Regions from separate parts of the Cobetia sp. MC34 genome, predicted to be linked through region 1. Evidence: predicted binding sites of a transcription regulator. Region 1 holds the regulator's gene; each other region holds the start of a gene.
What was found. Region 1 encodes PhoB, which activates phosphate uptake and scavenging genes when phosphate is short. Its sites were predicted from a motif close to TGTCATANNNNTGTCANA; they were not measured.
Positions count from the first base shown of each region.

Region 2: a site for PhoB is predicted at 2,545-2,562, ahead of olsF (bifunctional ornithine lipid synthase OlsF). Genes of this name have one in related genera too.
Region 3: a site for PhoB is predicted at 7,717-7,734, ahead of IZU87_RS11705 (UDP-2,3-diacylglucosamine diphosphatase). Genes of this name have one in related genera too.

Region 1 is NZ_JADPPY010000038.1:19,315-29,352, forward strand. It holds gene IZU87_RS15095 (HU family DNA-binding protein) at 1-98, opposite strand, end outside; gene IZU87_RS15100 (NAD(P)/FAD-dependent oxidoreductase) at 349-1,548, opposite strand; gene IZU87_RS15105 (chorismate--pyruvate lyase family protein) at 1,888-2,445, shown strand; gene ubiA (4-hydroxybenzoate octaprenyltransferase) at 2,513-3,403, shown strand; gene phoB (phosphate regulon transcriptional regulator PhoB) at 3,627-4,316, shown strand; gene phoR (phosphate regulon sensor histidine kinase PhoR) at 4,324-5,646, shown strand; gene cysZ (sulfate transporter CysZ) at 5,833-6,561, opposite strand; gene phoU (phosphate signaling complex protein PhoU) at 6,758-7,483, opposite strand; gene pstB (phosphate ABC transporter ATP-binding protein PstB) at 7,703-8,548, opposite strand; gene pstA (phosphate ABC transporter permease PstA) at 8,545-10,038, opposite strand, start outside.
Region 2 is NZ_JADPPY010000025.1:5,210-15,247, forward strand. It holds gene IZU87_RS12705 (tetratricopeptide repeat protein) at 13-498, shown strand; gene IZU87_RS12710 (3'-5' exonuclease) at 752-1,252, shown strand; gene IZU87_RS12715 (NAD(P)H-quinone oxidoreductase) at 1,462-2,430, opposite strand; gene olsF (bifunctional ornithine lipid synthase OlsF) at 2,643-4,424, shown strand; gene IZU87_RS12725 (LOG family protein) at 4,549-5,091, opposite strand; gene IZU87_RS12730 (sodium-dependent transporter) at 5,441-6,781, shown strand; gene IZU87_RS12735 (DUF501 domain-containing protein) at 6,879-7,406, opposite strand; gene IZU87_RS12740 (hypothetical protein) at 7,384-7,713, opposite strand; gene IZU87_RS12745 (aminoacyl-tRNA deacylase) at 7,792-8,271, opposite strand; partial or broken gene IZU87_RS12750 (acyl-CoA thioesterase) at 8,367-8,756, opposite strand; gene IZU87_RS12755 (hypothetical protein) at 8,804-9,625, opposite strand; gene IZU87_RS12760 (zinc-binding dehydrogenase) at 9,622-10,038, opposite strand, start outside.
Region 3 is NZ_JADPPY010000020.1:39,584-49,621, reverse strand. It holds gene IZU87_RS11735 (sodium-dependent transporter) at 1-1,013, opposite strand, end outside; gene prlC (oligopeptidase A) at 1,285-3,333, shown strand; gene IZU87_RS11725 (YheV family putative zinc ribbon protein) at 3,481-3,732, shown strand; gene sodC (superoxide dismutase family protein) at 3,823-4,392, opposite strand; gene metF (methylenetetrahydrofolate reductase [NAD(P)H]) at 4,552-5,403, opposite strand; gene IZU87_RS11710 (AEC family transporter) at 5,801-6,730, shown strand; gene IZU87_RS11705 (UDP-2,3-diacylglucosamine diphosphatase) at 6,734-7,609, opposite strand; gene IZU87_RS11700 (GGDEF domain-containing protein) at 7,788-8,960, opposite strand; gene IZU87_RS11695 (NCS1 family nucleobase:cation symporter-1) at 9,261-10,038, opposite strand, start outside.

The DNA.
Region 1 (10,038 bases):
GTGATCTCGTCGAGAATCACGTTCAGTACCTGACTGGCCTTGTCCTTGGATAGATCCGCACGCTCGGCGATGGCCGCAGCGAGTTCTGGCTTGCGCATGAAAAGCCCTCCTGGTTTGGCATTCTGCACGGGCGGCCAAGCCGCCGTTTCCATTGTTGTTCTTGCACTTGCTAGCGGTGGCGTATGGCGGCGACGCAATCCGCTCCCGGCAAGCTTTGCCGTATCAAACCTGTCGATGGCAGCATTCTGTCAGACGACACTCGCTGAGCAGCATGTCTGACGGAGCATTCACTATCGTGCCTGACCGCGCTGGCAGCAAGGGATTTACGACCATCGATCATGGCATCGCCTAGCCTAGCAACGGCGGCGCCTGCCGCGCTAGCTCGACTTTCCTGCGAACGGCGGCGCCTGTCAACGCATATCCAATCAAGCGTTCGTTCATATCCAATGCACGCGCTTCGAGGTCATCGCCTTCACCGGTGATTTCCCAGCGCGCCACGGCCGAACGCGGCGGATAGGCCACCACCGGCAAGACCGGTGTCTTGACCAGCACCGGCCACGCCTTCCAGTCGAGCACGCTCGGCTCGCCACACAGGTTGGCCGCCAGGGTGCGCGCAGCCATCTGCAGCGGCTGGACATACATGGCATTGACGCCCTCGACACTGGCGCAATCGCCCAGCGCCCAGATATGCGGCTGGGAGGTGGCCAGGTAGCGGTCGACACGGATGCCGTCACCACCGGCGCTCAGACCCGCGGCCTGCGCCAGACGAATGCGCGGCGCCAGCCCGGTGGCCAGCAGAACCACGGAGCCCGTCAGGCGACGACCGCTCTGCAGGCGCACCTCGACCGGCGCGGCCTGACGTTCGGCCTCCTCGCCTGAACTGGCGGCGATGGTCTCGACCATCTCGCCCTGGCGACGCGTCACACCGAGCCCATCCAGCGCCACACCCAGACGCTGCCCCAGCGCTTGCGGCAGCAACCCATCCAGCGGAGTTTCCTCAGGCGCGACCAGCGTGACGCGGTGGCCGGCGGCCGTCAGATCATTGGCGTATTCACAGCCGACCAGTCCGGCACCGACAATCACCACGTGCCCGTCTTCCCCGCGCTCGCGGGCCTTCGCCAGCGTCGCGCAGAAGGCCGCATAGTCGTCGAGGTCATTGATGCTCTGCACGCGTGAGGCCACTTCCGCGGCGACGGGGAAGGGACGACGCGGCGCGGCGCCGAGTGCCAGCACCAGCTCGTCATAGGCCAGGCACTCCTCGCCCAGCCATAGCTGGCGGGCATCACCATCGATGGCAGTGACGCGTTGATGGGTACGCAGCTCGGCATTCAGCTCGTCCACCAGCGCCACCGGCGCCTGACGCGACAGGTCGGTGGCCGACATCTTCTTGGCGAAGGCGGTGGACAGCATCGGCTTGGCGTAATCGTGGCCGCTGTCCTGGCTGATGAGGATCAGCCGGCTGTCCTTGTCACGCGCACGCAGCGCGCGCGCCAGACCAATGCCCGCCATGCCGGTACCAATGATGACAAGGGTGCGAGGGTCGCGCATGGCACCATCTCCTGAGATCGATCCGAGGGAAGCGCTGATGAAAGAGCGCCAGCAGCGTCCGTCATGAACGCCGATGAATGCGCCCAGCATACCAGCCCGCCAGCAGTGCAGGCATGCCTGAGCGGAAGGCCTTGCCGCCCGGCCATGCTAGACTCGCCATTTCGTCATCCTGACAGGGAATTCACCGTGGTCCGATGCCCAGCAGGCGAGCCTCATCGCGCAGCGCTCACGCCACAGACCTCCACCTGTGAGGCGCCTCATCCGTCAACCGAGACCCTATGCCAGCCTGCGCCTCGCTGGCCTTCGCCCACGCGCACCGCACCCGTTGCTTCGGCGGCGGTGCGCCGTCATTGGCAGCCGGCTGCCGCGCTGCAGGGTGTCATGCCGGCCGGCTGGTGGGCGTGGCTCTCCTCGACGGACTCGCTGACCCAGCGTCTTGCAAGCGCCATGCAACAGCAGGATGAACGCGATGGCCAGCCCATTCAGGGCCTGCGCGTGCGCCTGCTGCTGCAGGACACCGGCCCCGCGCGGCTGGATGAGGCGCGCCTGCTGGGCATCGGCCCACGCCGGCATGTCTGGCGACGCGAAGTGGCACTCTGTCATGGCGATACGCCATGGGTGATCGCACGCTCGCTGGCGGCGCTGGACCTGGCCCACGGTCATCGCCTTTCGACGCTGGGCGAGCGCTCGCTGGGCCATTGGCTGTTTCGCCAGCCCGACCTGACCCGCAGCGCCATCGATGTCAGCCGTGCCCCGCTGGTGCTTTCGAGCCCCAGACCGCTGGCCCGCACCACCAGCCTGTGGATGCGCCGCTCGATGTTCTCGCACGGTCGCTTCAAGGTGCTGGTGCAGGAGGGCTTCACACCGGCCTTCCAGCACGCGCTGCAGCTGCCCTGAGCCTTGCGGCCGACTGGCCTCGTTTCTCTCTCTTCCCTTGCCCACTACCACCCGCCCAGGAGCCCCGATGACCGCGTCATCCACTTCCGCCGCTTCGCGTCCTTCCAGACTGGCCGACTACCTCGCCGTGACACGGCTGGACCGCCCCATCGGCACCTGGCTGCTGATGTGGCCGACTCTGTGGGCACTGTGGCTGGCGGCAGATGGCATTCCCGAGCGCACGACCCTGCTGATCTTCATCGCCGGGGTCTATCTGATGCGCGCCGCCGGCTGCGTGATCAACGACTACGCCGACCGCCATTGGGACAAGCATGTCGAGCGCACGCGTGACCGGCCGCTGACCTCGGGTCGCATTTCGGAGCGCGAAGCGCTGACGCTGTTCGGGGGGCTGGTCGCGGCCGCCTTCGTGCTGGTGTGCTTCACCAACCTGACCACGGTGCTGCTGTCGATCGTCGCCGTGCTGCTGGCGGCCAGCTATCCGTTCATGAAGCGCTTCCATCATCTGCCCCAGGTGGTGCTGGGCGCCGCCTTCGGCTGGGCGATTCCGATGGCCTTCGCCGCGACGCTGGAGGAGGTACCGACCTACGGCTGGTGGCTGTTCGCGGCCAACCTGATGTGGACGGTGGCCTACGACACCGCCTACGCGATGGTCGATCGCAACGACGACCTCAAGGTGGGCATCAAGTCCACCGCCGTGCTGTTCGGGCGTGCCGACAAGCTGATGATCGGCCTGTTGCAGCTGGGCATGCTGGCGGTGTTGATCGGCATCGGCCTGCACCTGACGCTGGGCATCTTCTACTGGCTGGGGCTGGCCGCCGCCGCCGTCACCTTCGTCTGGCAGCAACGTCTGATCCGTGAGCGTGAGCGTGCGCCCTGCTTCCAGGCGTTCCTCAACAATCATTGGACGGGTCTGCTGATCTTCGCCGGTATCGCCCTGGCGACCTGGCCGATGAGCTGACTCCTGTATAAACATTAGTATTATTTAATTTAAAGCAACCCCAGCCCTCTGTTGCTCCCCAGCCCACGGTTCATGCCTGCCTGCCGCGCCTCCAAGGTGGCTGGCAGGCTTGCGTGCAAGCTGCCATGCTGGCAGTTGTCATCTCGTTGTCATATAAGCGGGTTGTAATCGTCATCGACTTGTCATTCTGGCGCGTGCGCCGACTGCTGCATGGGATCTAGCGATGAGCTCCAAGACCGTACTGATTGTCGACGATGAATCCTCGATTCGCGAGATGATCGCCGTTGCCCTCGAAATGGCGGATTACCGCGTGCTGGAGGCAGACAATGCCCAGGACGCCCACGCCATCGTCGTCGATGAAAAGCCCGATCTGCTGTTGCTGGACTGGATGATGCCGGGCACCAGTGGCCTGGAGCTCGCGCGGCGTCTCAAGCGTGACGAGACCACCTCGGAGCTGCCGATCATCCTGTTGACCGCCAAGGGCGAGGAAGACAACAAGATTCAAGGCCTGGAAGCCGGTGCCGACGACTACATCACCAAGCCATTCTCGCCGCGCGAGCTGGTCGCCCGTCTCAAGGCCGTGCTGCGTCGCACCACTCCCAAGGGAGTCGAGGAGGCGGTGGAAGTCGAAGGCCTGATGCTCGACCCGGCCAGCCACCGCGTCACCGCCCACGGCAACTCGCTGGATGTCGGCCCGACCGAATATCGCCTGCTGCAGTTCTTCATGACGCATCAGGAGCGTGCCTACACGCGCAGCCAGCTGCTCGATCAGGTATGGGGCGGCAACGTCTATGTCGAGGAGCGCACCGTGGACGTGCACATCCGTCGCCTGCGCAAGGCGCTGGGCACAGGCCATCAGCATCTGATCCAGACCGTCCGCGGCACCGGTTACCGCTTCAGCGCTCAGGCCTGAGGGATTCATGCGCTATTGGACCAACGAGCTATGGCGCCTCGGCTACCTTGCCGGTGGCTTCGGCCTGATCGGTGGCCTGCTGGGCCATCTGGGCTGGGGCCTGGCGCTGGGTCTTTCGCTGTATCTGTTCGTCCATCTCAAGCACTTGAAGAGCCTCTACACCTGGCTGATCACCAATCCCCATGAAGAGCCGCCGCCCGGCGATGGCGTCTGGGGAGACCTGCTCGATCGTCTCTACCGCTACCAGAAGGGCCAGCGTCAGGCTCAGGAGCGACTGCGCAGCATCCTCAACCGTATCCAGGAATCCTCCGAGGCCATGCGCGACGGCCTGGTGATGCTGGACAACCACGGTGACATGGAATGGTGGAACAGCGCTGCCGAGCAGCTGGTCGGTCTCAAGGCCAGCCACGACCGCGGTCAGCACATCACCAACTATCTGCGTGACCCCGTCTTCATCGACTACTTCAATCGGCTGGCCTACCGCGAGCCGCTGACGCTCCAGTCGCCGCTGTCTGACAACCTGACGCTGCAGATCTCCATCACCCTGTTCGGTGACAACGAGCGTCTGGTCATGCTGCGTGACGTCACCCGCCTCTATCGTCTTGAAGAGATGCGCCGCGACTTCGTGGCCAATGTCTCCCATGAGCTGCGCACGCCGCTGACGGTACTGGCCGGCTATCTCGAGACCTACTCCGATTACGCCGATGACCTGCCACCGCGCTGGCAGCGTGGACTGGGCCAAATGCAGAGCCAGACCGACCGCATGCAGCACCTGGTCGAGGACCTGCTGACCCTGTCACGCCTGGAAACCGACGAGCTGTCCGACAATGGTCGCTGCATCGACATGAGCGCCCTGCTCGGCCATATCCGCGACGACGCCGAAGGCCTGTCCCAGGGGCGCCACACCTTCTCCATCGAGGCCGATGCCAGCCTGTCACTGCGCGGTGAGGAGCAGGAACTGCGCAGCGCGATCTCGAATCTGGTCTTCAATGCGGTGCGCTACACCCCCGAAGACTGCCATATCACCCTGCGCTGGAAGGCGGATGACCAGGGCCTGCTGGTCGAGGTGGAAGATGACGGGGACGGGATCGACCCGGTGCACCTGCCGCGCCTGACCGAGCGCTTCTACCGCATCGACAAGGGCCGCAGCACCGCCACGGGAGGCACCGGCCTCGGGCTTGCCATCGTCAAGCATGTGCTGATTCGTCATCAGGGCCATCTGGAGATCGACAGCCACCCCGGCGAGGGTGCGCGCTTCCGCTGTCACTTCCCCGACGAGCGCGCCTGTCAGGCGAGCGCTCCCCAGGCCAGCAGTGCGCTAGCCCAGTAATGGGCTGATTCAGTGATGATTTGCCCCGGACGCCAGCCCAACGCAGAACGCCCCGCGGCCACCTCGAAAGGAGGCGACTGCGGGGCGTTTCGTTTGGTCAATCAGACGACGCTGCGGCTATTTCAGCGACGTGCCAACTTAGCGACGAGTCAGTTCAGCGACAAGCCATCTCTGCGACAGGCTGTCTCAACGACGCGGCGCCGGCAACTGACGGTAGTGGCTCTGCCACATCAGTACCGCCCCGGCGACGGCGCCCGGGATGAACAGCAGATTGGCCAGCGGCACCAGCGTCATGACGAACACCGCGGCGCCGAAGGTTAGTGAGGGCCACCAGCGCGCCTTGAGGCGCTGCTTCATGTCGCCGAAGCTGACCTGATGGTTGTCCATCGGGTAGTCGAGATACTGGATCGACATGCTCCAGGCCGAGAACAGCCCCCACAACAGCGGCGAGAGCAGGTTCAGACCCGGGATGAAGCCGATGATGAACAGCGCGATCATGCGCGGGATGAAGTAGCCCAGCTTGGCCATTTCACGCCCCAGCGAGTCGACGCCGATCTTCATCAGGCCACGGTCATCATCGATCAGGGTGCCATCCAGACGATGCTCGACCTTCTCGGCCAGAATGCCGTAGAAGGGCGCGGCGATCAGGTTGGTCACCAGGCTGAAGGTGAAGAACACCACCAGCAACAGACTCACTACCAGCACCGGCCAGATCAACCAGCTGAGCCAGTCCAGCCACGCCGGTACCTTGAGCATCCAGTAATCGATCCAGCCACCGAACTGGTTGAACAACACCCACAGCGTGATGCTGTAGAGCACCAGGTTGATCGCCAGCGGTACGAATACGAAGCGGCGCAGCCCGGGGGTATAGACCATGCGGGTCCCGCGGACCAGCGCCGATACGGCATCAATCATGCGACGTCCTCGTCATCTCAAAAGAACCGGCCAGCCAGCGGGCTGGCCGGAGCCACACCCTAGCACTCCCGCCTGCGCGGCGCAGCTGTCGGCCGCCTGACACCGCTCGCGCTCCCACGACGCAATCGCCCCGCGACCTGCCGGTAAGCAGGAGCGGGGCGAAAGAGGCGACACAGGGGCAGGGAAGCGCGTCAGCTCACTTCTTGTCCAGGTCCTGCGGCTTCAGGTCATGGGTATCGGTGTGACGCACGTCCACGCCCTTGACCAGGAAGATGACGTACTCGGCCAGGTTGTCGGCGTGGTCACCGATGCGCTCCAGCGCACGCAGAATCCACATCACGTTGAGCACCGGCGTGATCTGGCGCGCGTCTTCCATCATGAAGGTCATCAGCGAGCGCATCGCGCTCTGATATTCCAGATCCACCGAGGCGTCTTCACGCAGTACCTTGAGGGCAAGGTCGGTATCGAAGCGCGCGAAGGCCGTCAGGGAATCACGCACCATGCTGCGCACGTGCTGGCTGAGGTGACGCACCTCGACCATGCCGCGCGGGCTCTGGCCGTTCTCGACCAGCGAGATGGCATTGCGTGCGATCTTGCTCGATTCATCACCGATACGCTCGAGATCGGAGGTGGCGCGGATGACGGCCAGCACCAGGCGCAGGTCGGAGGCCGCCGGCTGACGGCGGGCCAGCACCCGGGTGCACTCGTCATCGATCTTGAGCTGCATGTCGTTGACAGCCTTGTCGTTGTCGCGCACCCGCGTGGCGGTTTCACTGTCGCCTTCCAGCAATGCCGTGACGGCATCCTGCAGCTGCTTCTCTACCAGTCCGCCCATGGCCAGCAGGTGTGTCTTCAGTGCATCCAGCTCGTGATTGAACTGCTCTGAGATATGCTTGCCGTGCGAATCGCTGGTGATATCCATTTCCCTCTCCCGGAAAGTCGCCCACCGAGTCAGGGGGCGTGACATGAATGACGTGACAAGTATGGCCCACTACTGACTGACACAGCGGGCTCCCCCTCAGCATGCCGACACTTGATTGCAGTTATGTTTCACCCATGGCGCAAAGGCGGTATCTGGCCGCCATCGTCAGCAATATCAGGGCGAAAAGGCTACCTGGCTGCACGTTCGCGCATGAGAGCGCTAACCGAAACGCCCCGTGATGTAGTCTTCCGTCTGGCGGCGCCGCGGGTTGGTGAACAGCTGATCGGTCGGGGCGAATTCCACCAGGCGGCCCTCATGCAGGAAGGCGGTATCGTCTGAGACCCGCGCGGCCTGCTGCATGTTGTGCGTGACGATGATCAGCGTCAGACGCGAGCGCAGCGAACGGATCAGCTCCTCGATCTTGAGCGTCGAGATGGGGTCCAGCGCCGAGGCCGGTTCATCCAGCAGCAGCACCTCCGGCTCGACCGCCAGCGTCCGCGCAATCACCAGCCGCTGTTGCTGGCCACCCGAGAGCCCCAGCGCGCTGTCGTGCAGGCGGTCCTTCACTTCTTCCCACAGCGCCGCGGAGCGCAGGCAGGATTCGACCTTGTCATCGAGGTGGCGCTTGTCATTCTCGCCGACCAGCCGCAGCCCGAAGGCCACGTTCTCGTAGACCGACATCGGAAAGGGATTGGGCGTCTGGAAGACCATGCCGATCCGGCGGCGCAGCATCGGCACGTCCACGCCGCGCGCATGAATGTCCTCGCCCTCGAGCAGCACCTTGCCGGAAAGACGTGACTGTTCGTCGAGATCGGTCATGCGATTGAAGGTACGCAACAGACTCGACTTGCCGCAGCCGGAAGGGCCGATGAAGGCCGTCACGCGCTTGCGTGCGATCTGCAGGCTGACATCCTCCAGTGCGCGTCGCGTCTGGTTCTCCTTGCCGACACGTGCCTGATAATCGAGGCTCAGGTGGCGGGTTTCCAGGCAGATGTCCTCAGCCGGCCGCGCAGGCGTCTCCTGAAGAAACAACTGGGGCTTGGGCTGTTCAGAGTCACGCCTCATTCGGTGGCTCCCTTGTAACGTTGTGCCAGCATGTGACGCAGGCGAATGGCACTCAGATTGAGGCATAGAATCACGACCACCAGCACCAGCGCGGTCGCGTAGACCAGCGGCCGACTGCTGAAGGCATCGCTGCTCTGGAAGGCCAGATCATAGACCTGATGCCCCAGATGCATGAATTTGCGGTCCAGATGCAGCCACGGGAAGCTGTCATCCAGCGGCAGGTCCGGGGCCAGCTTGACCACTCCGACCAGCATCAGCGGCGCGACTTCACCCGCCGCACGCGCCACGGCCAGAATCAGCCCCGTCATCAGCGCCGGCGAGGCCGCCGGAATCACCACGCGCTTGAGCGTTTCCAGACGTGTCGCCCCCAGCGCCAGCGCGCCTTCGCGCAGACGACGCGGCACGCGCGCCAGCCCCTCTTCCGTAGCGACGATCACCACCGGCAAGGTCAGCAGGGCCAGCGTCAGCGAGGCCCACAGAATGCCGCCGGTCCCGAAGGTCGGCGTCGGCAGCCGCTCGGAATAGAACAGCTCGTCAATTCCGGCGCCCAGCCCATAGACGAAGAAGCCGAGACCGAACACGCCGTAGACGATGGAGGGCACCCCGGCCAGGTTGCGCAGCGCGATGCGCGTCAGGCGCGTCAGGCGCCCCTGATGGGCCACCTCGTGCAGATAGAGCGCCGCCATCACGCCGAAGGGCATCACCATGATCGACATCAGCACCACCATCAGTACGGTGCCGAAGATGGCGGGCCAGACGCCACCGAAGCCCTCGGTAGGCGCGCCGGCCACGAAGTCGCGGAAACGCTTGAACGTCATCATCAGCCGGCCGCTGAAGCCCATCGCATTGGGCCGCCAGGCATTGCGGATATCATCGAGCGCGATGCGGCCTTCGTAGCCGCCATTGCCGCCCAGCAGCAACTGACCGCCCGCCAGGGCATCACGCAGGGCACTCAGCTGACCTTCACGCTCGATGAAGGCGCTGCGCACCTCTTCCAACTCCTCCTGCATCTCCTGCTCGAGCTCAGCATCCTCATGAGTCTGCGCCGCTGCACCGTCAGCAGTGGCGCTGCGCCGGGATTCGAGCGACTGCTGCAACGCCTGATAGCGACTGCTCAAGACTTCACTGTCCAGGCGTAGCGCTTGCAGCTGACGGCGCTCGCTCTCGATCATCTTCAGGCGGGAAAACAGTGGCTCGGCGTCCTCGGACAAGGGCCGTGCAGGCCCGTCGCCGACATCGGGCGTGTGGTCCATCTCCCCCGTCATCGGGTCACTCAGCGCCCGTGGCATGCCGTAGAGAGTGCGGCCGTCGCGCATTTCCAGCATCAGCGCCTGGCTGGGGAAGGTCATCCTGTCGAGCAGCGTCTCCGGCAGCCACTGCCAGCTGGCCGCGGCCCCGTCACGCGAGGATGTCTGCAGCAACCACCATTGCTGGCGAGCGTCATCCCCCTCGCCCAAGGCGACACGGCGCATCTCCTCGTGCATCAGCTC
Region 2 (10,038 bases), on a different contig from region 1:
AGGTTACTCGTCATGCCGCAGGCCCCAACCCTGATGACTGGACTGAAATACCGCCTGGCGGAGCGTCTGTTCCACGCCTCCTGGCTGTCCGGCTCTCAGCAGAAGCATCGTCTGACCATGCGTCTGTTCAATCACTGCGCCAATGCCGGTCACACCGGTGCGTTGTCATTGTACGGGCACATGCTGTTCCAGCGCGGCAACTCCGCTCAGGAAAAGGCCAAGGGCGCGCGTTTCGTCATCAAGGCCGCGCAGGCCGGCGACGTGCATGCCCAGTATCAGGCGGCGCGTATCTATGAGTATGGCTGTGCCCAGTATCAGAGCGATCCGGCCAAGGCCGTGACCTGGTACGCACGTGCCGCCGAGTGCCGCCATGCTCTCGCGGCCCAGCGCTTGGCGCGTGCCTATCGTGAAGGCTCCCTCGGTCTGGCGGTCTGCCCGCACAAGGCCGAGCAGTGGGAAGCCCACGCCCGCACGGGTGGCGAGGCAGACCTGCACTGACCAGATGTACCAGCTGCGGTACTGCCCTCGCTGCCACTGACAACGCCCTCTTCGTGAGGGCGTTGTCGTCTCTGGCCCTCCCGCGCGCGTCTCTTGAACGTGATGCCAGCGTGATGGAGCAGATCGACCTGATGCCTGCGTTGACAGCGTCGCGCTCAGGACTCGCCAAGCAGGGGGCAATTCCCGTAACCTGAGGACATTCAACCTCTTCTCGCCCGGGCCCTGTCTGCCTGAGATACCTTGGGAGATTCGTGTGACGCTGCCTATTCTGCTCGATATTGAAGCCTCCGGCTTTGGCCGTGGTAGCTATCCGATCGAGATCGGGCTGGCGCGTGCCGACGGCAGCAGTTGCGCCTTCCTGATACAGCCTCTTGATGAGTGGGTGCATTGGGACCCGAAGGCGGAGCTGTTGCACGGCATCTCACGGGCACGGCTGGCACGCGAAGGGCGGCCAGTGCGTGAGGTGGCGCAGTGGGTCAATGATGAGCTGGGTGAGGCCGGAATCGCCTACAGCGACAGCTGGGGCTACGACAATACCTGGCTCTCGCTGCTGTTCTATCATGCCGGCATGCTGCCGCGCTTTCGTCTCGAGGCGCTCAGACGGCTGCTCGATGAGGAGCAGCTGAATTGCTGGGCGGAGCTCAAGGAAGCGGTGATCGCCGAGGGTGGCATCCAGCGCCATCGCGCCGGAGACGACGCCCGTCTGCTGCAACTCACCTGGCAGAAAGCCCAGTCGATCGGGCGCAGCGAATAAGCCTCTGCCAGGTGCCTCGGGGTCTACGCCTGGCGGCATGAGCGACACTGCTGTCAGGCCGGGTGTTTTGTCAGGCGGAGCAGTGAGCACGAGATAGCGCCAATAAAGCCAAAAAAGCGGCAGCCCACTGGGCTGCCGCTTTTTTATGCTGGTGCTTTTTTTATGCTGGTGCTTTTTTCATGCTGATGTCATCAGCGCCATGACGAGGCTCAGGCGCCCGTCACCGCCAGCAACACCTTGCCGGTGCTGGCGTTGTCCTGCACATAGGCATGCGCGGCATCGGCTTCCTGGATCGGCCAGCTCTTGTCGATATGCGGGCGCAGCTCACCCCGTGCCAGGCGTGGCCACACATGCACGTAGAGCGCATCCAGCACCATGCCCTTGCCATCGGGGGAGCGCGACCGCAGGGTCGAGCCGATCAGGCGCTGACGCTTCATCAGCATGCGACCCAGATCCAGCTCATCCATGCGCCCGCCCATCAGGCCGATCAATACCATGCGGCCATCCTGCTTCAGCACCTGCTGATTGTCGGCCAGATAGCCGCCGCCCACCGGGTCGAGAATCATGTCGGCGCCACCCCAGTCGTTCACGGCCTCGACGAAGCTGCCATCGTGGCGATTCCAGCCGGCATCCGCGCCGAGTCGCAGGCAGGTCTCCAGCTTCTCCTGGCTACCGACGGTCACGAAGCACGGATGTCCGAACAGCCCGCACAACTGGATGGCGGTGGTACCGATGCCGCTGGCACCGGCGTGCAGCAGCACGCGCTCCTTGTGCTTGAGGTTGCCCTCGATGAACAGGTTCAGCCAGGCGGTGGCGAACATCTCCGGCAGCGCGGCGGCGTCTCGCAGGCTATAGCCCTCCGGCACCGGCAACACCTGCAGGGCATTGACGACCACCTCCTCGGCATAGCCGCCACCGGACAGCAGCGCACAGACCGGATCACCGACCTTGAAGCGCTCGACGTGGCGGCCGACCTCGCGAATGGTACCGCTGACCTCCAGCCCCAGAATCTGACTGGCACCTTCGGGTGGCGGATACTGCCCGGCACGCTGCATCAGGTCGGCGCGGTTGACGCCGGCCCAGGCCACCTCGATACGCACCTCATCCGAGGCGATCCCGTGCGGGGCCTCGGTTTCCTGCCAGACCAGTGATTCATTCTCGACGGCTATCGCAAACATTCGCTCTCTCCTTGGCGTGGCAGTCGCGCTGCCTGTTCGTACGCGGATGATCTCTGTGCCGGGGCGCATCGGCCGCGGATCACGTGGGCGACTGTCATCTCACTGTACGGGGACTGTGACGCATCTGTCATGAAGTGGCGCGAACCTGACGTGATATCAAGCCCCATGATCCAGACATCGCGTTCCGCACTCCGTGCGGCCAAGGAGAGAGCATGATCGATACTGCCCGCGTCATCGCTGCCAAGTATCCTGCCTTTGCCAAACGTCACCCGCTGATCCGGCGGCCAGCTCTGGCCATGCTGCGGCGCCTGGTGCATGAGGGCGAGATCAATGCCTTCCTCGGCGAGAACTCGGACCAGCGCGGCTTCGACTTCATTGACCGCGTGCTCGATCACTTCTCCTTCGGGTACTCGGTGTCCTCGCGGGAGCGCGAGAACATTCCGGCCTACGGGCGTGTCGTCATCGTCGCCAACCATCCACTGGGGTCACTGGATGGCCTCGCACTGCTCAAGCTGGTCGGCGAAGTGCGCCGCGACGTCAAGATCGTCGCCAACGACATCCTGATGAAGGTCGAGCCGCTGGCACCCTTGCTGCTGCCGCTGGACAACCTCAGTCGCCGTGGCTATCGCAAGAGCAGTGGTCAGATCTGCGATGCGCTGATGAATGAAGAAGCCGTGATCATCTTCCCGGCCGGTGAGGTCTCGCGTGCAGGCCCGACCGGGCCGCGCGATGGCAAGTGGCTGTCGGGCTTCCTGCATTTCGCGCGCAAGACCAACGCGCCGGTGCTGCCTATCCACGTCAGCGGGCGTAACTCGACGCTCTTCTATGCGCTGTCATCGATCAACCGCAGCTTCGGCACGCCCCTGCTGGCCCACGAGATGTTTCGCCAGCGCGAGCGGCAGCTCAAGCTGCGCATCGGCGAGCTGATCCCGCTGGAGCGCCTCGACAGTGATGCCCTCAATACCAACGCCAAGACGCGTCTGCTGCGCAAGCACCTGTATCGCATCGGGCGCGGCAAGCGTGGCCTGTTCGTGACCGAGAAGGCCATCGGCCATCCGGAGGAACGCCAGGCGCTGCGTGAGGAACTGACGCCCTGTGAACTGCTGGGCGAGACCCGCGACGGCAAGAAGATCTATCTGTTCGATGCCTTCCCCGGCTCCAGCGTGATGCGCGAGATCGGTCGTCTGCGCGAGATCAGTTTCCGGCGGGTCGGCGAGGGCACCGGTGAGCGGCGCGATATCGATCGCTATGACGCCCACTACCGTCATCTGGTGCTGTGGGATGACGCCGATCTCGAGATCGCCGGTGCCTATCGCATCGGTGAGGTACGCAAGATCATGGCGGCACATGGCGAGAAGGGGCTCTACAGTCCGACCCTGTTCCGCTTCACGCCGGAGATGTTCGAGCGCATGCAGGACGGTCTGGAGCTGGGGCGCAGCTTCGTGCAGCCGCGTTACTGGGGGCGGCGCAGCCTCGATTACCTGTGGCAGGGGCTGGGTGCCTATCTGCGCTGTCATCCCGAGATTCGCTGGCTGTTCGGCCCGGTCACGCTCTCCAACAGCTATCCGGAGGCCGCCAGGGCACTGATCGTCAGCTACTACCGTCACTATTACGGGGATGATGAGGGGCTGGCGCGCGCACGGGCACCGGTCGCCCAGAGCGTGCCGGGCAGCGCCGCCCATGAAGCGGAGCGGCTGTTCGATGGTCAGGACGCCGATGGCGATTTCCGCCGCCTGCGTGCCCAGCTGGATGCGATGGGCGTGACGGTGCCGACGCTCTACAAGCAGTACGCCGAGGTCACCGAGCCCGGTGGCACCCGCTTCCTCGATTTCAGTGTCGACGCCGATTTCGGTTACTGCATCGACGGCCTGGTGATGGTCGATGTCGAGCAGGTCACCGCCAGCAAGCGGGCGCGCTATATCGGTAAACCCGCCCAGCAGCAGGCCGCCTCGGACGACGCCGTTGAGGCTGTTGGTGAGACGGCGCTGAGCTGAGGCGCACTGCTGAAAGAGCACGCGGAACTGAGACGGTCGCTCGCAGAGTCACTCCCCATGGCGCTGGCGTCATGCGCTTGATGGGGAGTGACGCGCCAGACTGTCAGGCCTCAGCTCTCAGCTCTCAGCTCTCAGGCGCCAGTCGCTCCAGCAGGGGCGCGATTTCGCGCTCGCTGATCAGGCGCGCGCGAGTGTCCGCATCGAGGAAGCCCGCCTCGACGGTGCGGTCCAGAAACTCGAGCAGGGGCGCGAAGAAGCCGTCACTGTCGAGGACGGCGATCGGCTTGGCGTGAAAGCGCAGATACTGCCAGGTCCAGGTCTCGAACAACTCCTCCAGGGTGCCAATCCCGCCGGGCAGGGTCACGAAGGCATCCGCCAGTGCGGCCATCTGCGCCTTGCGCTCATGCATGTCCGCCACCTCGATCAAGCGTGTCAGACCGGTATGCGCCTTCTCGTTGCGTACCAGTGCCTGGGGGATCACGCCGATCACCTCACCGCCCGCTGCCAGCGCGGCATCTGCCAACGCCCCCATCAGCCCGGCGCGCGCGCCTCCGTAGACCAGTCCCCAGCCACGCTCGGCGATGGCCGTGCCCAGGGCTTCGGCCAGTTGGCGGTGCTGTGGGGAGACGCCCTCGCGGGAGCCCAGATAGACACAGATGCGATGCATGTTGCTCTCCTGAATGTTTCTCGGCGGCGCTCACTGCTGGCTGCCGTGCCTTGATGTCATGTCCTTCCTATCCTACGCGAGTTGTGCGGCGACGCTATGACGCCGGTGAGGAACTCGGCATTGCCCCGTGGCCAACGCGGGCACGTGCTGACTTTCGGCGTTGTCGCCTGCATTCGCGGGCCTGCTCTGCTACCCTTGCCGCCCCCGCAGGCGACGGCTGGCGGGCGCTGGCGCCCCGTGAGCTTGCATCGGGATGCACCCCAACTCATCGCGACGCCGCCTTCGGCGAGCGTGGACTCATCGCGACGTCGTCTTCGACGGACGCGGAACAACAAGGCAGGAGAGGCAGATGGCGCAGGTGCGCGGACGCTTTGCCAGTCGGCTGGGCTTCTTGATGGCCGCCGCTGGTTCGGCAGTAGGACTTGGCAACGTGTGGGGCTTTCCGTCCCAGACGGCCAACAACGGAGGCGGGGCCTTCGTGGTGATGTATCTGGTGCTGGCCTTCCTGCTGGCATGGCCGGCCTTGATGGCCGAGCTGGTCATCGGCCGTCATGGTCAGGCCAACATCGTCACCAGCATGAGTCTCGGTCGAGGCATCACCAAGCGCTTCGGCGCGCTGGCGGGCTGGGCGGGCATGCTGACCGCCAGTCTGATTCTGGCCTTCTATGCCATCGTCGCGGGCTGGCTGCTGGGCTATACCGCCGCGCCGGTCAGCGAGGCGCTGGGCATGAGCTCCGCCGCCAGCTGGCTGACCACCTTCGACTTCACGCGCAATGTCTCGCTGACGGCGGTCTTCCTCGCCTTGACGATGGCGATCGTGGTCGGCGGCGTGCGCGGCGGGATCGAGAAGTGGTCCACGCGTCTGATGCCGCTGTTGCTGATGCTGCTGGTCGGACTGATCGGTTACGTGCTGACCCTGCCGGGCGCCGATGAAGGCCTGAGTGTCTATCTGACGCCGCAGTGGGACCGCATCTTCGATGCCGACCTGATGCTGAGCGCGATGGGCCAGGCGTTCTTCTCGCTGTCTCTCGGCGTGGGCGCGATGCTGATCTACGGCTCCTATCTGGGGCCGGAGCAGAACCTGCCACGTCTGGGGGTGCTGGTGACGCTGATCGATGTCGGCATCGCCTTCCTCGCCGGCCTGCTGGTGATTCCGGCCATGTACGCCGCGCGTCATCTGGGCGTCGAGATCTTCGATGCCGATGGCCTGCTCAAGAGCTCGGACACTCTGCTGTTTGACACGCTGCCGGCGCTGTTCGGCCAGATGGGCGGGGCAGGTGACGTCTTGATGGTGGCGTTCTTCGCGCTGATGAGCGTGGCGGGCATCACCTCTTCCATCTCGATGCTGGAAGTGCCGGTGTCCTTCGTGGTCGAACGTGGTTGGCTGGGTCGGCGTGCCGCCACCCTGGCCGTCGGTGCCGCCATCATGGCCATCAGCCTGACCATCGCCGCCAACTTCGGGGCACTGTTCGGCCTGGTGATCATGTTGACCACCCAGTACAGCCAGCCGCTGGTCGCGCTGGTGATGTGCCTGCTGGTCGGCTGGGCGATGTCGCGCCATGCGCTGCTCAAGGAGATCCAGAGCGGGGCGCCGGACATCGAGTCCAGCCTGTTCTGGAAGATCTGGCCGTGGTACGTGCGCCTGATCTGCCCGTTGTGCATCGCGCTGGTCTTCGCGCACTCGCTGTAGGCCTGACGCTCGTCCCGACGCAAGAAGCCCGCCAATTGGCGGGCTTCTTCGTCTTCTGCATTCAAGCCGACGGCATCGGATCGATCGTCGCCAGGGCTCAGGGCAGCTCGGACAGCACGTCGTAATGGGCATCGACCCAGTGACCGATGGCGTTGCCCTCGGCGTAGGCGAGATGCTGGGCGTACTGGGTGTGCAGGCAGCGCACCTGATTCCAGTCACGGATACCGCCGACGCCACGTTCACGCATCAGGTCGGCGAAGCCCTGGGACTCGATGGCGCTGCGCTCGGCCTCGCTCATGAAGCTCCAGCGTTCGGCGACGTAGGCCTCATGGCTGGCACGGTAGCGCGCTAGCAGTTCCTCGTCGGTCTTGAGGCGTTCTTCCAGCCCCTTGATGACGCCTTCGGCCTCGATGCGTGACAGCGAGATCTTGAGGCGTTCATCGCACAGCCAGTACAGGGTCGGGAAGGGCTTGCCGTCCACCAGCGAATGCATGCGCAGCACCAGCGGAGTGCCCTCGCCATCGGTGGCGGCCACGGCCTGGATGCCGCGCGGCTTGCGCCCGAGCTGGCGCTCGATGATCTCGAGCTCCCGCGCGTCGGGACTATGATTGGTCAGGATCACCATGCTTGCGGTCAGGCTCCAGCACACACTTGTTGGACCGGGATACGGCCCGGAAGAAAGCCTGGTTGAGCTGCTGGGGGCTCGGCACATAGCCATGCCACTCACGCTCGCAGTAGTCACTGCCGCGCGCCATCAGCTCCGGGGCCAGACGATTGAACCAGCCATCATAATCGTAGGGGTCAAGGCCCGGCAAGCTGATGTGCGGGTAGTCGGCGAAGCGCTCACTGAACCAGTGCTCCAGCGCCGCCTCGACCTGCGCATGCAGCTCGGTCATGTCCGGGTAGATCCACTTGCTGTAGCGAATGCCCATCGGGCCTCCTCGCTGACGCGGTGCTGTGGCGGGTGCTCGTCATGGAGAGTCCATCATGCAGTGCCTGGCCCGTGGTCATCAGTCGTCACGGGCCAGCGGGGCGAACTGACCATTGCCCAGCTCACACAGTAACGCGGGGGCGAGCGCTATCTCCAGTCCACGGCGGCCGCCGCTGATGAAGATTTCCGCCTGTGTCGCGGCGCTGTCATCGACCCACAGTGGCAGGCGCTTCTTCTGACCCAGCGGACTGATACCGCCAACCACATAGCCGGTGGCACGCTCGGCGGCCTCATGCGCGGCCAGTGCCGCCTTGCGTGCCCCGCAGGCGCGTGCCAGTGCCTTGAGGTCGAGCGTACCGCTGACCGGCACCACGGCGACCACCAGCGGCTGACGTGCATTGCCGCCTTCCAGCTGGCAGACGAGGGTCTTGAAGACCTGGGCGGGATCAAGCCCCAGCGTGCGGGCGGCCTCTTCTCCGTAGGCGGGAGCGCGCGGGTCGTGGGCATATTCGAGTGTGCGGTGCGGCTTGCCCTTGAGCAGCTTGAGCGCGGGTGTCATGCCGGCACGCTCCCCTCGGAGGCTGCGCTGTGCGTCCCGAGTGCCCGGGCGGCCTCGCGCAGGGCCGGGACATCCAGTTCGGCGCTGTCGGTGTGCTCGTGCACATGGCTGACCAGGGTCGCGCGCAGCTCGCCCTCGATGGGCAGCGACTGCTTGGCATGATGATCGAACTGCACCAGCACGCAGTGGCCGCGCGCGCCGCAGACGCCGCTTTGCCACGCTTCCTGGGTCACGGTGAAGGAGCTGCCGCCGAGACGCGACAGCCAGGTGCGAATCTCCACCGGCTGGCCGTATTGCAGCTCGGCGAGGAAGTCGACCTCGATGCGCGCCATGATCAGCGGCCACTTGCGCGGGTCGAGGTCCGGCACGAAGACGCGGAACAGGTCATTGCGCGCCCACTCGAACCAGGCCGGCAGGCGCGTGTTGTTGACGTGCCCGAGGGCATCGGTGTCGTAGAAGGCCGGTTCCAGCGTCTTGAAGTACATGTCATCGCTCCTGGGCATCCATGCGGCATTTCAGCCTATCAGGAAGCTCAGGCGCTGGCTGTACGTCGTGAGGCTAGTCGACGTTGCAACGGCGTGAACACGCCCAGCCACGCCGTCGCCACGATGAAACCGAGCAGGGTGCCCAGGCCGACCCCCATGCCGGGGTAACTGAGCGAGACCACCAGCGCATAGCACAATAGCGAGCCAAGGCCGGCCGGGTAGTGCTTGATGACGGTCGCGACGGCCACTGGCCCCTGGGTGAGATGCAGAATCACCAGCAGCGGGTACATGGTGACCGGGAAGGCCGCCACCAGGCCTGCCCACGAGGGTGGCAGCAGATGGGCCAGCGCGGTGATGCCGAACACGATGCCGGCGGCCAGTCCGGCGCGCGCCAGCAGCGAGACCCAGGAGAAGGGCGACTTGCGCGCCGTGCTCTCCGGTACGCCGCGATAGAGGCGCATGCACAGCACGATGGCGATCAGCGTCACGATCACGCCGCTGACGCGCGTGAACTCGAACTGCGCCAGCACCAGGCTGGCGAGCAGCCAACCCAGCAGGCCGCCCAGGGTGCCATTGATGACGCCGCGCAGTCCTTGTGCACGCCCGCATAGCCAGTAGCCGACCCCCAGCGCCAGCGTCGAGGAGAAGCCGGCCAGAGTGTAGACGGCGCTCTGGCCGGCGAACTCGGGGGAGATCTCAACGCCGATGAAGCCCAGCGTGATGGCCGTGCCGAGCGGGTAGCCGGACAGCAGTCCGGCCATGCGTGTCGAGAGGCGCTCCGCGATCAATGACAGCCCGATCACCACCGCCACAGAGATCAGCAGCTTGAGCAGTTGCAGGCCCAGCTCACCCTGAAGCGCTGCGCTCATTGGGCGGCGTCCCAGAACTGACGACGCACCAGCGAGATCTTGCCCACTGCCTTGCCGGAGGCCTGATGACGATGGGCCTCGGCGACCTCGCTGAAGTCGAACTGGCGCTCATCGAGGCGCACCTTGAACTCGCCTTCCTCGACCAGCTCCACCAGCTTGCCCAGCGCCTGGCGCTGCTGCTCATGCCCGATGCCCGCGGTCAGCGGCAGCAGGATCGACAGCACTTCCAGACTGCGGCTGCCGGCGTGCAGCGGCGAGAGATCCACCGTGGTGCGCGCATTGATGGTCACGATGCGTCCGCCCAGCTTGCTGGCGGCGAAGCTGGCGGCCAGGTTGTCACCACCGACGCAGTCGAAGACCAGATCGAAGCCCTCGCCACCCGTCAGCCGGGCCACGTAATCGGCCACGGTTTC
Region 3 (10,038 bases), on a different contig from region 1:
CAACCCTCCAGCACCTCGACGATGGGCTCGGCGATGTTGATCGAACTGGTCCAGGTCGCCAGCAGCAACAGCAGGAAGAACAGCGCCAGCAGCACGCTGCCGCCCGGCAGATTGGCGAAGGCGATCGGCAGGCTGACGAACATCAGGCCAGGGCCGGAGGCCGGGTCCATGCCCTGGCTGAAGACCGCCGCGAAGATGGCGATACCCGCCAGCAGCGCCACACCGATATCCAGTGCCGCCACGGCGATCGCGGCCGTCGGCAGGCTCTGGCGCTCCGGCATGTAGGCGCCGTAGGCCATCAGAGCACAGGCACCGACCGCCAGAGTGAAGAAGGCATGCCCCATGGCATTGAGCATCACGTCCAGCGTGATGGCACTCGGATTGGGCATGAACAGCCAGCTCAGCGCGGGGCCGAAGCCGGGCGTGCTGATGCTGTAACCCGCCAGCGCCAGCAACAGCACATAGAGCAGCGGCATCATCAGGTTGTTGAGGCGCTCGAGCCCGGAAGAGATACCGGCGGCCACTACGCTCATCGTCATCAGCATGAAGACGGTGTGGTTGAAGGTCATCGTGACCGGGTCTTCCAGGAAGGCACCGAAGGAAGCGCCGATCTCCGGCGGGCTCATGCCACTGAAGTCACCCTTCAGCGAATCGACCAGATACTCGATCGACCAGCCCGACACCACCGAATAGAACGACAGGATGAAGAACATGGTGATGGCGCCGAACAGCCCCAGCCAGCGCCAGTGCGGGGTGCGGCCACCGCTGACGGCCAGATGGGCCAGCGCCTGCATCGGCCCGCGACGTCCGGCACGCCCGATCATGATCTCGGCCATCATCACCGGCAGGCCCAGCAACAGCACGAAACCGATATACAGCAGCAGAAACGCGGAACCGCCGTTCTCGCCGGTCATGTAGGGGAAGCGCCAGATATTGCCCAGCCCTACGGCGGCGCCGGTCACGGCCAGAATGAAGGCTCGGCGACTGCCCCAGCGTTCGGTGGTTTCGCTCATGTCTGCTCTCGTGGTCTCGGTACGGGGGAAGGATACGGGCCCCACTCAGGGGCCAAGGCCAGCAAGATAGCAGCCGTACCGGCCTCGGCCAATGCGACATGCGCGTGGCAACGCCCGCCTATCGAGGCGATAGATTGAATAACACGCGCCGAGGCCTCACATTCTAGGTATCCCCGCGGCAGCGGTGACGCCGTTTTCACGGCGCTATTAATGCGCAAGTTCTCCTTTACCGCTCACCGCTGCCGCCCACCCGAATGACGCGAGGTACATGATGTCGATCAATCCCCTGCTGGAACGCAACACCCTGCCCCCCTTCGACACCCTCAAGGCCGAGCACGTCGAGGACGCGATCAGCGAACTGCTGGAGCACAACCAGCAGGAGATCGAGCGCCTGATCGAGGCCACCCGCGATGACACGCGCTGGGACAACTTCGCCGCGCCGCTGGAAGCGCTGGGTGATCGCCTGAGCCAAGCCTGGTCGCCGGTCTCGCACCTCAACTCGACCATGAACTCGCCCAAGCTGCGTGAGGCCTACCAGGCCTGTCTCGCCAAGCTGTCGGCCTACTCCACCTGGGTGGGTCAGAACAGCGACCTGGCCGCGGCCTACCAGCGCCTCGCGGACAGCGATGAGTTCGCAAGCCTCGATGAAGCCCAGCAGAAGGCAATCACCAACAGTCTGCGCGACTTCCGCCTCGCCGGTGTCGACCTGCCGCAAGACAAGAAGCAGCGTTACGGCGAGATCCAGGCGCGCCTGTCCGAGCTCTCCAACACCTTCTCCAACCATGTACTGGATGCCACCCAGGCCTGGCACAAGGATGTCGAGGAAGAGGCGCTGGCGGGCGTACCGGAAAGCGGCCTTGAAGCGCTCAAGGCCAATGCCGAAGCCAAGGGTCTGGAAGGCTATCGCATCACCCTGGACTTCCCGAGCTTCTTCCCGGTGCTCAGCTATGCCGACAACCGCGAGCTGCGCGAGGAGGTCTACACCGCCTTCGTCACGCGCGCCTCGGAGAAGGGCCCCAACGCCGGTGAGTTCGACAACGGTCCGGTGATCGAGGAGATTCTGGCCCTGCGTCAGGAGCTGGCCGCGCTGATCGGCTTCGACGACTTCGCCTCGCTGTCGCTGGCGACCAAGATGGCCGACTCGCCGGCGCAGGTCATCGCCTTCCTGGATGACCTCGCCACCCGCGCCGTGCCGCAGGCGCGTGAAGAGTTCAACGAGCTGGCGGCCTACGCCACCGAGAGCCTCGGCATCGACGACCTGCAGCCGTGGGATGTCGGCTACGCCAGCGAGAAGCTGCGCGAGTCGCGCTACGCGATCAATCAGGAGCAGCTGCGTCCCTACTTCCCGGCGCCGCAAGCCATCGACGGGCTGTTCGAGGTCGTCAACCGCCTCTACGGCATCACCTTCAAACAGCGCGAAGTGCCGGTCTGGCACGAGGACGTCAGCTACTACGAGGTGATCGAGAATGACACCCCTATCGCCGGCTTCTATCTCGACCTCTACGCGCGTGAAGGCAAGCGGGGCGGTGCCTGGATGGATGAGTGCCGCGTGCGTCGTCGCCGCGAGGATGGCAGCCTGCAGTTGCCGGTCGCCTACCTGACCTGCAACTTCACCCGTCCGGTGGGCGATCGCCCGGCACTGCTGACCCACGATGAAGTGGTCACGCTGTTCCACGAGTTCGGTCACGGCCTGCATCACATGCTGACCCGTCAGGAAGTCGCCGAAGTCTCCGGCATCAATGGCGTGGCCTGGGACGCCGTCGAGCTGCCCAGCCAGTTCATGGAGAACTTCTGCTACGAGCGTGAAGGGCTGGATCTGATCGCACGTCACGTCGACACCGGCGAGCGTCTGCCGGATGACATGCTCGAGCGCCTGCAGGCAGCCCGCAATTTCCAGGCGGCGATGACCATGGTCCGCCAGCTGGAGTTCTCGCTGTTCGACTTCCGCCTGCATCATGAGCTCGACAAGCCGTCGGCCAGCGATGTCCAGGCACTGCTCGACGAGGTGCGCAGCAAGGTCGCCGTGGTGCCGGCGGTCGAGTTCAATCGCTTCCAGAATGGCTTCAGCCATATCTTCGCCGGCGGTTACGCCGCGGGTTACTACAGCTACAAGTGGGCCGAGGTGCTGTCGGCAGACGCCTTCAGTGCCTTCGAGGAAAGCGCAGTCTTCGATACCGCCACCGGCCAGCGCTTCCGTGACGAGGTACTGGCACGCGGTGGCTCGCGTGACGCCGCCGAGCTGTTCCGCGCCTTTCGTGGCCGTGACCCGCAGGTCGATGCCCTGCTGCGTCACTCCGGCATTAGTGCCCAGGCGGCCTGATCTCGCCCCGTCTCGTGATGGCGCAAGCCTGACCACGAGCCGCTGACCATGCGCCCCTGACCTTTACCGGTCGGGGGCGTATCATATGGCGCATCATCCGCCCGAGGCGGGATTGCCAGACCTACCCTGACCCTGACTGGAGGCACCATGTCTACCATCAAGCGCTTCATCGCCGGTGCCGTCTGCCCGCGCTGCGGAGCAATGGACCGCCTGCGCACCTGGGAGCAGGACGAGACCCGCTACCGTGACTGCGTGTCCTGCGACTTCTTCGAACAGCAAGCCATCGAGGAACCGCCGACCCTCGCCGAGATCTCCACGCGCGTGAGCGACCCTCGCGGGACGCCGGCGAGCGATGAGGTTCAGCCGGTGCGCATTCTGGATCCCGGCAAGCTGCACTGACATCTGCTGTAGCGCTGCGACATGAAAAAGCCCCGCCAATTGGCGGGGCTTTTTCATGTCATCTCGGCAGGATGATCAATTGATCACAGATCAGTCGACCACACCGCAGGCGACGCGCGAGCCGCCACCGCCCAGCTTGGGCGTATCGGTGTAGTTGTCACCGCCGGAGTGGATCATCAGCGCATGACCGCTGAGATCGCTTTCCTTGAGGCGCGGTGCCAGCACCGGCAGCGAGATCTTGCCATCGGCATCGACGCTCAGCGCCGGAAGGTCACCGAGGTGGCCATCACCGTAGGGGCCCTGGTGGGTACCGGTCTCTTCTGGATCGAAGTGGCTACCTGCCGCGGCGGCGGCGACGGTCTCGCCATCCTTCTCGGCCGGTTCGCAGCTGGCATTGGCATGCAGGTGGAAGCCGTGGATGCCGCTCTCGAGCCCCTCGATCTTCGGCGTCAGCAGCAGACCATCATCGGTATCCTCGGCCATGACACTGCCGACGGACTCACCGACGCCATCACTACTGACGCGATGCATTTCCACCTCGGTGGCGGCCTGGGCGACGCCGCCGAACAACCAGGCGCCGAGCGCCACCGTCGCGGCGGTCTTGAGGGGCTTTCTGGAAGAGGTCGTAAAGGATGCCGTGTGCTGTGTCTCGTGATTCATGAGCAATCTCTCCATCACTGAGGCCGGCGTCACTGCTGACGCCTTGAGTGGCTTGCGGGCCGCTGTCACTAGCGGCTACCCGTCAGACCTCAGGGCGAGCGACGTCACATTCAATGGCGCTCTTCCAATTACTTGCCGTGCACGCCCGGCGCGCGTGACTCAACGAGAAGAGATCCCCAGATTTTCCAGCACCTTGAGACACGGTTCGGCCTGATTGAGGGTATAGAAGTGCAGGCCCGGCGCGCCGCCATCCAGCAGACGCTGACTCATGCGCGAGATCACCTCGGTGCCGAAGGCCTGAAGGCTCTCGCTGTCATCGCCATAGCTCTCGAGCTGCCGGCGGAGCCAGCGCGGGATGTCCGCCCCGCAGGAATCGGAGAAACGCGCCAGCCGGGTGTAGTTGGTGATCGGCATGATCCCCGGGATGATCGGCTGCTGAATACCGGCGGCACGCGCGCGCTCCACGAAGTGGAAGTAGGCATCGGCATTGAAGAAGTACTGGGTGATGGCGATATCGGCGCCGGCCTGCATCTTGCGCGCGAAGTTCTCGAGATCGCTGTGGTAGTTGTCGGCCTGCGGATGGCACTCCGGATAGGCCGCCACCGCGATCTCGAAGTGATCGCCGGTCTCCTCGCGCACGAACTCGACCAGCTCGTTGGCATAACGCAGCTCGCTGCGCGAGCCCATCCCGGAGGGCAGGTCCCCGCGCAACGCCACCAGGCGCTTGACGCCCTGCTCGCGATATTGCGCCAGGATCTCACGCAGCTCGCCGCGGTCACTGCCGACACACGACAGGTGCGGCGCGGTACAGATGCCGCTGGCGCTGACCGACTGCACGGTGTTGAAGGTGCGCTCGCGCGTGGAGCCGCCCGCGCCATAGGTGACGGAGAAGAACTCCGGCTCCAGCGCCGCCAGCTGATCACGAACCCCCTTGAGCTTTTCACGCCCGGCCTCGGTATTCGGCGGGAAGAATTCGAAGCTGATCCCTGACGGATGTTCGCTTGCACTCATGGGGCGGCCCTCGTGGTCGTCGTGTCCGGCATTGATGTCGTTATCGCCGCACACTTCGCGGTGTGCGTGCAGCAATACACGTCCGGCACGTCACGCCACCGCCCCTGTACTGCATATCGAGCATTCTGACCGCCGCCGCCGACCCCGGCCAATGAAAGGTTTTCGCCTCAACTTCAATACCATTCATATAAGAAAGTGCGTGTTTATAACCATTGCTGACAGTGGCGTCCTGCCCCTTAGTCCTGTCCCTCAGTCCTGCCCCTCACCAGCCGCGCAACCACGCGATGCGCAGCCGGATCAAGGAAAGACGCAATGCGCGTCATTCATGGGATGACGCTGACAGGGGCCACACGGCATGATGAGCCAAAAGGACAATGACGCTTCACAAGGAACCGTGATGGACCACATCGATCTGCAGCAACCGCTCTGGATGCTGATCACCTTCGTCGCTCTCGGCGCCCTCTGCGCACGCCGCCTCGCGATCGACCCGCGCCCCATCGCCACCTTGCTGATCTATGTGATCGCGCCGCTGACCTTCTTCCGCGGGCTGGTGCTCGGCGAGCCATCGCTGAGTGATCTGGGCCTGACGCTGGGACTGTTCTCGCTGGCCAGCAGCATCTGCCTGCTGGTGCGCCCACTGGCCGCGAAGTTCTTCCCGCCGCAGGAAGCCGCCCTGCTCGCCTTCTCCTCGGGCACCGGCAATACCGGCTACTTCGGCCTGCCGGTCGCGATGCTGTTGCTGCCGCCGGAAGGCGTGGCCCAGTACCTGTTCTGCCTGCTCGGCATCACGCTGTATGAGTTCACGCTGGGCTTCTATGTCAGTGCGCGCGGGCAGTTCTCGATGCGCCAGAGTCTGGTCAAGATCGTGCGTCTGCCGCTGATCTACGCCTTTCTGGCCGCCCTGCTGGTGGGGACGCTGGGGCTCGAGGTACCGGGGGCGGTGATGGAGGGACTCGACTACTTCAAGTACAGCTACACGGTGCTGGGCATGATGATCATCGGCATGACGCTGGGCGGTGTCAGCCTGCGCGAGATCGACCCGCGCTTCATTCTGGCGGCAACCGGCCTGCGCTTCGTGATGTGGCCGCTGCTGAGTCTGGGCAGCGTGATGCTGCTGGGCAGCCTGTTCGCTCTCGACCCGGTGCTGGCGCAGGTGTTGCTGCTGCTGGGCGTGGTGCCGATGGCCGCCAATGTGGTCGTGCTGGCCATCGAGCTGAATATCCAGCCGGCCAAGGGCGCGATCGCGGTGATGCTGACCACCCTGGCGGCGCCGCTGATCATCCCGCTGTATCTGTCATGGATGCTGGCGATCAGCGGCCTGGGGTGAGGCTCAGGCGCCGGCCATCTCAGGCGTGACGGCGTCGGGCGTCGCGGCCGGCGCCGGACGCGGCATCAGATGGCGCGGCGCCGTCTCGAGGATCTGACCCTGCCAGTCGATCAGGTGCAGCGCGCCTTCGGCATCTTCCGCCAGCGCGGTGCAGTGCTCGACCCAGTCGCCGTCGTTGCAGTAGAGCACGCCTTCCTCGACCCGGAAGCCCGCCTGGTGGATATGCCCCCCGACATAGCCATCCAGCCCTTCGAGACGCGCCTGGCGCATGGCGGCTTCCTCGAACTGGGCCACATAGCGCTGGGCGGTGCCACTACGACGCTTGAGCGCGCTGGCCAGCGACCAGTACGGCAGCCCGAACATGCCACGCGCGCGGTTGCACCAGCGATTGAGCGACAGGATGAAGCCGTGCATGCCATCGCCCAGCTTGAGCAGCCACGGCGCGATGCGCACATGGGTGTCGAATTCGTCGCCGTGGGAGACCAGCAGGCGGCGACCGCTGCCGGTGGTATGGATCGCGCGCCGCTCGATGCTCACGTTGTGCAGCTTCAGGCCGCACAGGCGACGGAAGGCGGCATCATGATTGCCGGGAATGTAGATGACCTCACAGCCACTGCGCGCCAGACGCAGCACCCGTGCCACCAGCGCCTGCTGGTCCTTGTCGAGCACCGCACGCTTGCGCATCGCCAGCAGGTCGACGATATCGCCGACCAGATACAGGCGTTCGGGGCGCACGCGACGCAGCAGCTTCGCAAGCAGCGCCGCCTGGCAGTCCGGGGTCCCCAGGTGCACATCGGAGATGAACAGCGTGCGAACCTGACCGAGAGCGTCGGGAGCAGGCGGCATTTCAGCACGGGGAGCCGATTGCGGAGCGGTCATGTCAGTCACCTCTGGGTTGCCAGGCGGAATCGACAGGCGAGGCCCAGATGGCCCCTGTCGTTGCCCAGCAAGACTGAGGGGAGGCGATGACATACCCGTAACAGCGACATGAAAAAGCGATGACAGCCATTGCCATCAATCACTTGCAGCATGAATGAAGGGAAGATCGCGGGCTTTTTTACGCCTGAGGGTCGTTGGCGCCCGCCATGGCCCGCCGCCGAGCGCGCTTCTGACGATACATGCGGTCATCCGCGATATGGATCAGATCATCGACATCCACATCGCCCTGCAATACCGGGTCGTGGGTGACGCGCCCGATGCTGACCTCGACCGGGAAGGGAATTTGCTGCTCCAGGCGTTGCTCCTGAAGATGGCGCATCAGCTGGGTCGTCGCCTGCTGGCTGGCCATATCACAGGCTCCGGGCATCACGACCAGGAATTCATCGCCGCCCAGGCGGCATGCCAGCCCGTCTTCACCGGCCGCCTGGGCGACACTCCGGGCCACCAGCTGGATCAGGCGATCGCCCTCGGCGTGCCCGAAGCTGTCGTTGACGTGCTTCAGGCGATCGACATCCACGAACAGGATCGACATGCATTGCCGGGTGCTCGTGCTCTCGGCCAGCATCCGCTCGAGAAAATCAAAGCCGAAACGGCGATTGGGCAGCCCCGTCAGCAGATCATGATTGGCGCGGTATTCCAGCTCGTTCTGCTGGGTGAGCAACCGCTGATTCATGTCGTGCAATTCGAGATTGCGCGCCTCCAGCGTGCGCTGCAGCCGGATGGTGCGATGGAAGGTCGAGGCTCGGGCATGCGCCAGTGCCGGCGCAATGAAGAGGGTCCCCAGGATATAGGCACCACCCGCACCGGCCAATGTCGTCAACGACAAGGGACTCAGCCACACATAGATGGGCACATAACACAGTATCAGCGGCAGGCTGCTGGCCAGCTGGTAGCGCCAGCCCCACACCAGCCAGGCGGGCATGGCGATCAGCATGCAGGTCGAGAAACTCAGGTTCCACAACGTCAGCGTCAGCGCATCCGGAATCAGCGCGGCACCGAAGCAGAAGAACAGGTTGGCGGGTATCGCACCGGCCAGCAGGATTCTGTCCGCGTACGCATCGCCGCGGCGCAGCTGGAGGATGCACAGCAGGCAGCAGAGGAAGATGATCAGCCGCCCCACCCACAATGCCTGCCAGGCAGACGGCACCTGGAAATAGTCAAACAGCAGGAAGCAGGCGAAGCACGCCATGGCGAACATGATGAAGGTATTGTTGATTCGCGTGCGATAGTGCTGCGCTTCGATATCCGAACCGTCCCTGCCCGGCAATATCAGATGTTCATGAAGCGGCATGTTCCATCCTCGACACTCGGTAGCATCAGCCAATGTTACACCGCGCGCAGAGCACACCTCACTGGAATAAAGAGTTGATCAGTAAACGCAAGATTACCGTCTGCCTGATAGAACAATGTGCTGTGTCATCAGGCCGGCCAGGCGAAGCAAGGGCAAAGAGGCGTCGGCAACACAAACGCGCCGGCAACACGAACGAAAGCGCCCTGCTGTCGTCATCCACCTCGATGGCGACAGCAGGGCGCTGAAGGTAAAGCCAAGGCCAAGGCAATACCAGGTCACGGCCAGCTCACGGCCTGAGCGTCATGACACCTTCTGGCGCACCCCGGCCGGCACATAGATGCGTGCAGAGGCGGCATCTCCCAGCCAGTACCCCGAGAAGATGCCATACAGCCCTGCCGCCATCAGCCCGCCGATGAACAGCGTGAAGTGGGTGATGTCGCCCAGCGGCAGGAAGCTGATGATCAGCGTCACCGCCGAGGAGACCAGCAGCGCCTTGACCGCCGCGACGTTGACGCCCTTCTCGAAGAAGTACTCGCCTTCCGCGCTGTCGGTGAACAGCGCCTTGGTGTTGATGCCGCCCTTGTTGACCAGATAGTGGTCAAACAGGATCACGCCATACACCGGGCCGATGGCCGCGGCGAGGATGCCCACGGTGTACTGGATGATCTCCGGGTTGTTGAACAGATTCCACGGCGTGATGAAGATGGAGCCGACGGCGGCGAGCATGCCGCCCATGCGCCAGCTGATGCGGGACGGTGCCACATTGGAGAAGTCGAACGCCGGGGACACGAAGTTGGCCACGATGTTGATGCCGATGGTCGCCAGCACCAGGGTCAGGATGCCCAGCGCTGCCGCGACGCCATTGTCGATGCGGGCGACGGTCTCCATCGGGTCATGCAGCATCTCGCCGAAGATGGGCTGCGTACCGGACACCACCACCACGGTGATGACGGCAAACAGCAGGAAGTTGACCGGCAGGCCCCAGAAATTGCCGCGCTTCACATCCCCGGGGGTAGCGCAGTAGCGCGAGAAGTCCCCGAAGTTGAGCGTCGGCCCCGCGAAGTAGCCCGCCACCAGT